2 regions of the Agromyces chromiiresistens genome follow, and region 1 is predicted to be linked to the other one. Evidence: predicted binding sites of a transcription regulator. Region 1 holds the regulator's gene; the other holds the start of a gene.
What was found. Region 1 encodes LexA, which represses DNA repair genes until DNA is damaged. Its sites were predicted from a motif close to TCGAACANNTGTTCGA; they were not measured.
Positions count from the first base shown of each region.

Region 1 (3,402 bases):
GGGCGGCTCTGGGTGAATCCCGACTGCGGTCTCAAGACGCGCGGCTACGACGAGACGGTGGCGTCGCTCGCGAACCTCGTCGAGGCGACCCGTGCGGTGCGGGCCGGACTCGCACGCGGGCTCGCGGCGCCGGTCGCCGGATGAGGCGGCGGGCGGATGCCGCGTGAGCGGCATCCGCCCGATGCTCGGCGCCTTCGCATCGTTCGCCGGGGCGATGCACAGGCGGGCGGCGTACCGTCATCGCATGCGACTCGCGGTTCACGAGACGGGCGCGGGCGCCCGCACGGCCATCCTCATCCACGGCATCATGTCGGACTCGCGCGCATGGCACCGCGTCACGCACGAACTCGAGGCGCAGGGCTTCCGGGTGCTCGCGGTGGACCTCGCCGGACACGGGCGCAGCCCGCGGGCGCGTCGGTACTCGCCCGCCGCATGGGCCGACGACGTGGTCGAGACGGTCGAGCCCATGCTCGACGGGCCCCCCGACGTCGTGCTCGGGCACTCGCTCGGCGGCCTCGTCGCGAGCCTCGTCGCCGACCGGCTCGCGCCGCGGGCGGCGATCTACGTCGATCCCGCGTTCGCCTTTCCGACGGGCCTGCGCGGCCTGGCGTACAAGGCCTTCTTCGCGATCGCCCCGAGGCCGCGGCGCGGGGCGCTCGTGCGGATGAACCCGAAGTGGAGCGCGGTCGACGTCGACATCGAACTGGCGACCCTCCGCGACTGGGACAAGCGGACCGTGCTGGGCTTCGCCGACACCAGGCCGCTGGTGCCGCCGGCCCGACTCGTCGCCCCGACGCTCGTGCTGCTCGCCGAGAAGAGCCTGCTCATCACCGAGCGCGTCGCGTCCGACCTGCGCCGACGGGGCATGACCGTCGCGACGGTGCCGGGCACGGGTCACACGGTCTTCCGCGACGATCATGCTGGGTTCATGGACGCGGTGATCGGCTGGCTCCGTTCGGTGGCGCAGCCTGCGGGCGCGATCGCCGCAGGCGCGACGAGCGCATAGCGTCCTCCGGACGCACGTCACCCGACGTCCCCGGCCTCGCCGATCGCGCGCCGCCGGCGCGGCCGCGGGCTCAGACCGCGCGCCGCCGGCGCGGCCGCGGGCTCAGACCGCGCGCAGCACGGCGACGACCTTGCCGAGGACCTCGGCCTGGTCGCCGAGGATCGGCTCGAACGCGGTGTTGCGCGGCAGCAGCCAGGTGTGGCCGTCGCGCTGGCGGAACACCTTGACGGTCGCCTCGCCGTCGAGCATGGCGGCCACGATCTCGCCGTTCTCGGCGGTGCGCTGCGAGCGCACGACCACCCAGTCGCCGTCGCAGATGGCCGCGTCGATCATCGAGTCGCCGACGACCTTGAGGATGAAGAGCTCGCCCTTGCCGACGAGCTGGCGGGGGAGCGGGAACACCTCGTCGATCTGCTGCTCGGCCGTGATCGGCACGCCGGCCGCGATGCGGCCGACGAGGGGGACCATCGCCGCGTCGCCGACCGGCGCGGGATCGCCCGCCGACGGAGGTCGCTCGTCGAGGCCCGGCAGCTCGATGAGCACCTCGAGCGCGCGGGGGCGGTTCGGATCGCGCCGCAGGTAGCCGGCGAGTTCGAGCTGGTTGAGCTGGTGCGTGACGCTCGACAGCGATGCGAGGCCGACGGCGTCACCGATCTCGCGCATGCTCGGCGGGTAGCCGCGTGTCGCCACCGAACGCTGCACGACCTCGAGGATCGCGATCTGCTTCGCGCTCAGGCTCTTGCGGCGGCGTGCCCTGCCGGTCTCGCGCACGTCGTTGTCGCTCTTCACGGTTCCGCCCCTCGTTGCGACCGCCTTCGCGATCGGATGTCGGTGGTGTCTGATCGACTGTTCCCAGACATTCGAAACTGTATCCACATGCGGCGGGAGCGGCAAACATTCGTTCGAGTGTGTCGCGAGATCGCTCCCCGAGAAACCCGCAGTCCGATGCTTGCAGTCGAAGATGTTCGAAGATATATTCGGAACAGAGATTCGCATCCGGCCCTCCCGGCCGAGGGCCGGATGCGATCCCACGCAGGAGGGTGACATGAGCGCAGCGATCGTGACGAACGAGTACCGTTCCGGTGTTCCGGTGCCCCGCGCAGGCCGTGTCGACGGCGGTGCGGAGGGTGCACCGCGCACCCGCCTCCGGCTGACCCGTCGCGGGCGCGCTGTCTTCACGACCCTCGCCGCACTGCCGATCGTCCTCTGGGCGCTCGCAGCCGTGCTGAACGCCGGCGGTGCGGCCGCCGACCTGGCCGGGGGCGATTCGCTGCAGTACGTCACGGTGGGTGCCGGGGGCTCGCTCTGGGAGATCGCCGAGGCGATCGACCCGTCGGCCGACCCGCGCGACACGATCGCCGAGATCGTCCGGCTCAACGGGCTCGACGGTGCGACGATCGAGCCGGGCCAGCGCCTCGCGGTCCCCGCTTCGGAGTAGGCGGTCATACGAGGTCGCACGCCGGGGGCGTCACGGGTCGCGTGGCTAGGCTGGTTCGGTGACGAGTCTCGACGACCTCCCCATCCGCGACGACCTCCGTGGTCGCGACCCGTACGGTGCGCCGCAGAAGGCGGTGCCCGTCGCCCTCAACGTCAACGAGAACACGCATGCCATCCCCGAGGACGTGGCGCACGACATCGTCGCCCGAGTCGCCGCCGCGATCCTCCGGTTGAACCGATACCCCGATCGCGAGTTCACCGAGCTGCGAGAGGCGCTCGCCGGCTACCTCGGCCACGGGCTCGCACCCGAGCAGATCTGGGCCGCCAACGGCTCGAACGAGGTGCTGCAGCAGGTGCTGCAGGCGTTCGGTGGGCCCGGCCGCTCGGTGCTCGGATTCGCGCCGACGTACTCCATGTACGCGCTGCTCGCCTCGGGCACGGGCACCCGCTGGATCGCCGCCGACCGCGACGACGACTTCGAGCTCAGTGCCGAGACGGCGGTCGCCGCCGTTCGCGAGCACGACCCCGACCTCGTCTTCCTCTGCGCACCGAACAATCCCACGGGCACGCCGCTGTCGCTCGACACGGTGCGTGCCGTCGCCGACGCGGCACGGGGCATCGTCGTCGTCGACGAGGCGTACTTCGAGTTCGCCGACCCCGGTGCCCCGAGTGCGCTCACGCTGCTCGAGGGGCGGCCGCGGCTCGTGGTCTCCCGCACGATGAGCAAGGCGTTCGCGTTCGCGGGCGCCCGCGTCGGCTACCTCGCCGGCGACCCCGCCACGATCGATGCCCTGCGGCTCGTGCGCCTGCCGTACCACCTCTCCGCGCTCACCCAGGCCGCCGCGCTCGGCGCGCTCGCCCATGCCGACGAGATGCTGGCGATGGTCGACGACATCCGCCGCCAGCGCGAGCGCATCACGACCGAGCTCGCGCGACTCGGCTTCGCCCCGCACCGCAGC
Region 1 covers NZ_JARFNL010000004.1:1,709,893-1,713,294, forward strand. The annotation lists gene metE (5-methyltetrahydropteroyltriglutamate--homocysteine S-methyltransferase) at 1-144, shown strand, start outside; gene PX701_RS15120 (alpha/beta fold hydrolase) at 245-1,006, shown strand; gene lexA (transcriptional repressor LexA) at 1,109-1,795, opposite strand; gene PX701_RS15130 (LysM peptidoglycan-binding domain-containing protein) at 2,052-2,444, shown strand; gene PX701_RS15135 (histidinol-phosphate transaminase) at 2,503-3,402, shown strand, end outside.

Region 2 (3,402 bases), on a different contig from region 1:
TGCTCGTCGCCCACGATCGCGGCGATCGCGAGGTCGCGTCGAGCGAGTCGGTGCGCCTGCACGCCGCGCACGGCGATCGCTCGCGCCTGCTCCTGACCGAGGGGTTCGGGCACGTCCGCGTACTCGGCGCCGACCCCGTGCTCGACGCGGTCGCGGCCTTCGCGACCGGCGGGCTCGCCGCCGTCGACACGGTCACGCACTCGAGCCCGGCCGGCACCCCCGCTGTGCGTCACTGAGCGAGGTACGTGATGACCCGTCGCCCGGGCGGGCCGGCGAGCTGGCGAGCAGCGGGCCGACACGCCGACACGCCGACACGCCGACACGCCGCATGCTCCACCGGGCGGCGCGTTCCTCGACGATTCCGAGGATCATCGGAATCGTCGCGGTCAGGCGGCGACGCTTGCGAGGTGGGCAGCGATGTCGGGGGGTGGTGGTGCGATCGATGGGAGTCGTCGGTTGCCGGGGCGTGGTCGGCGGTCGGGGTCGAGGTGCGCCGGCGGCACGAACCAGGTGAATCCGTGCTCGATGAGGATGACCCAGCCGTCGTCGTGGATGCGGTGATGGTGATGTGCGCAGAGCATGATGCCGTTGTCGAGATCGGTGCGGCCCCGGTGGCGCTTCCACCACCGGATGTGGTGCGCTTGGGTGTGCGAGGGCGGTCGAGTGCAGCCCGGCCAAGCGCACCCGCCGTCGCGTTCGATGAGGACGAGTTTCTGCGCCTGGGAGAACAGGCGGCGCGACCGGCCGAGGCGGGTCGTCTCGCAGCCGTCGCCGTAGTAGAGGGGCGAGATGCCGGCCCACATCGCGAGCTCCTCGATCGAGGGGATCGACACGGGCTGGTCGATGCCGTCGATCGTGCCGTGCCCGCGCCCGGACTCGAGCGCGGCGGCGTCGACGCGGGCCACGACCATCGCCTGCCGCAACGCCACGGGCCCGTCGTTCGCGCTGAGCGAGTGACGGGCGATGTCGGCGAGCGCGTCGAGGTTCATCTGGGCGATCGTGCGCTGCTCGGCGACCACGTCGTCACAACCGGCGGGGTTTCGAGACGGTCGCTGCGCTCCAGCCTCGACCTGCTCACCCCGAGCCGGGCGCTTCGCGTCGCGCGCCCGGTGGAGCTCGGCGCCGACGAGGGTCTCGATCGCGAGCTTGATCGGAGCGCCGTTGACGGGGTCGGCAGCACCCTTGAACCGGATCATGCCGTGCTCGTCTTCCCAGATGCGGAACTCGCGCGCCGCCCGCAGTTCGTCTTCACGCGGCTTCACCCCATCGGGGTCGAGGCGCGCCTGCATGAGCTTCACCAGCCGGTGCAGCCCGTCGACCCCCACGACCGGAGCCCGATCGACGAGGAACGCCTCGGCCTCGGACAGCTCGACCCGGTCGGCGCGCGGCGCGATGCCGTCGAGGAACCGGCGGATCACATCTGCCGCGTCGACGCACACGGCACCCGACGATACTGCCCGTGCGAGGTGCGGATGCCTCGGCGGCAGCACCTCACCCGTGAACGCGGCCCGGGGTGCGGTCGCCGCACCGACCGCGACGAGCTTGACCGCCTCTTGGAACCGGCCACCCGTCGCGGACGCGATCAACCGTTCGGCCGAGGAGAACCCGTGCCGGCGGGCTACATCATCGTCGGCACCGGTGCGGGAGCGGGCCGCGAGCTCGGCCGCGACCGGCGCCTGCAATGCCTGCACACGCCGAGCGAGTTCACCCAGGGCTTCGGTCACCCGCACCAGGCCGTCGTCGCTCATCGACCGCGCATCGCCGACCGGGTCGACCGACCCGGCGGCACCAGCGGCCAAGGCGCCCGACCACACCGCATCGACCCCGTCGAGCGCAGCTGAAACCCCGATCAGTGCGGGTATTGCATCAGCTGCGGCCATACCCCGAGCCTACCCGGAAGTGGCTCGGGTTCGAAGAGATATTCGAAACTGTGGACAATGAATCGGGCGATGACCCCACCGACCGGCACGCACACGCCCGCTCGCCCCCGACCGACCCGTACTCATGCACGCGCGCCCGCAGGCACGCACCCGCCCGACCCGCACTCACTCACTCGCCCACGCACCCAAACAAAGACACGAAACGGGCTCCCAGCCGGTCGGGAGCCCGTTTCGCGGTCGCGTCGTGACGGGTGCGAGAACGTCAGAGGTTCATCGCTCGGGGGTGGGGGCCCCGTCACGCGCGTCGTCAGCGGTCGACTGGCCGTCACCGCTGCGTTCTTCACCGGCCGAGGCCGCGTCGTCCGCGGTCTCCTGCCCGGTCTGGCTGTGCTCCTCGCCGTTCGCGGCGCCGTCTTCGGCGGCCTGCTGACCGGTCTCGGATGCCTCGTCGCCGGGCACGACCGGTGCGTCACCGTTCTGGCGGTGCTCGGCGGCCTTGTCGAGGCCAGCCCGGCGCTTCTCCTCGGCGTTCTCGTGGGCGGCGTCGCGCCGGTCGGCGCCCTTCTCGCGAGCATCCTCGGCGGTCTGCTGGCCGAACTCGCGGTGCTCGCGGCCCGTGTCGCTGATGTGCTCGCCGCCGGGCTCCTGCTGGCCGGTGACGCCGTCGAAGACCTCTTGCGCCGGTGCCGGCAGCACGCCGGCAGCGCCGGCGGCGCCCACGCCCGTGAGCCCTGCGGCGGTCGCCGCCGCCGCACCGATCGCGATCTTCGCTGCCAGGCCGAGCCCGGCGATTCCCGTGAATGCCACTCTTCTTCTCCGTATCTTCGGCGACGAGCCACTGGGGGTCTGGCTCGTCGCCGCAGTCGTTGCGTTCGGGTCGAACGAGATCGAGCCCGCCGCGACGCGGTCGGCGTCGAGTCGCGCCAGCAACTCGGCCGACGGCTGCGGCGCCGCCTGCCCGGCCGCGAGCCGGAAGCCGGCCACGGCGTCGGCAACGCCCGCGAGGTCGGCACGCCGCGGCGGCACATCGCCGCGCAGCAGGGCTGCGGCCTCGTCGTCGTGAATGCGGTGGTTGCTCATCTCACTCCCTGCTATCGCCGGAGGTCGCCGCAGGGGTACGCCCTGCGGGGAATTTCTTTCGAAGCGCCGTGAGCGCCCGGCGCTGCAGCGCCTTCACCGCACCCGCGCGCTTGCCCAGCACGGCGGCGACCTGCTCGACCGTGAGGTCGCCGATGATGCGCAGCACCATCACGTCGCGCTGGTCGGGCGGAAGCCCGTCGAGCGTGGCCAGCGCCGCGGCATCCCCGATGCGACCCAGCGCCTCGTCCTCGGCGCTGGCCGCCCGCCGGGGGTCGAGCTCATCTGCCCACTCCTCGCTCGGCGCCTGCCGCGCGCGGCGGCGCAACTCGTCGACGAGGCGCCGGTACGCGATCGTGAACACGAAGGCCCGGAACTCCGCCGCGCCGCCCTCGAATCGGTCGAGCCCGTCGAACACGGCCAGGAACACCTCGCTCGTGAGATC
Region 2 covers NZ_JARFNL010000008.1:87,288-90,689, forward strand. The annotation lists gene PX701_RS18150 (alpha/beta hydrolase) at 1-236, shown strand, start outside; gene PX701_RS18155 (HNH endonuclease signature motif containing protein) at 387-1,880, opposite strand; gene PX701_RS18160 (hypothetical protein) at 2,151-2,960, opposite strand; gene PX701_RS18165 (RNA polymerase sigma factor) at 2,962-3,402, opposite strand, start outside.
Region 2: the regulator LexA is predicted to act here: its motif matches at 1,911-1,926, upstream of PX701_RS18155 (HNH endonuclease signature motif containing protein).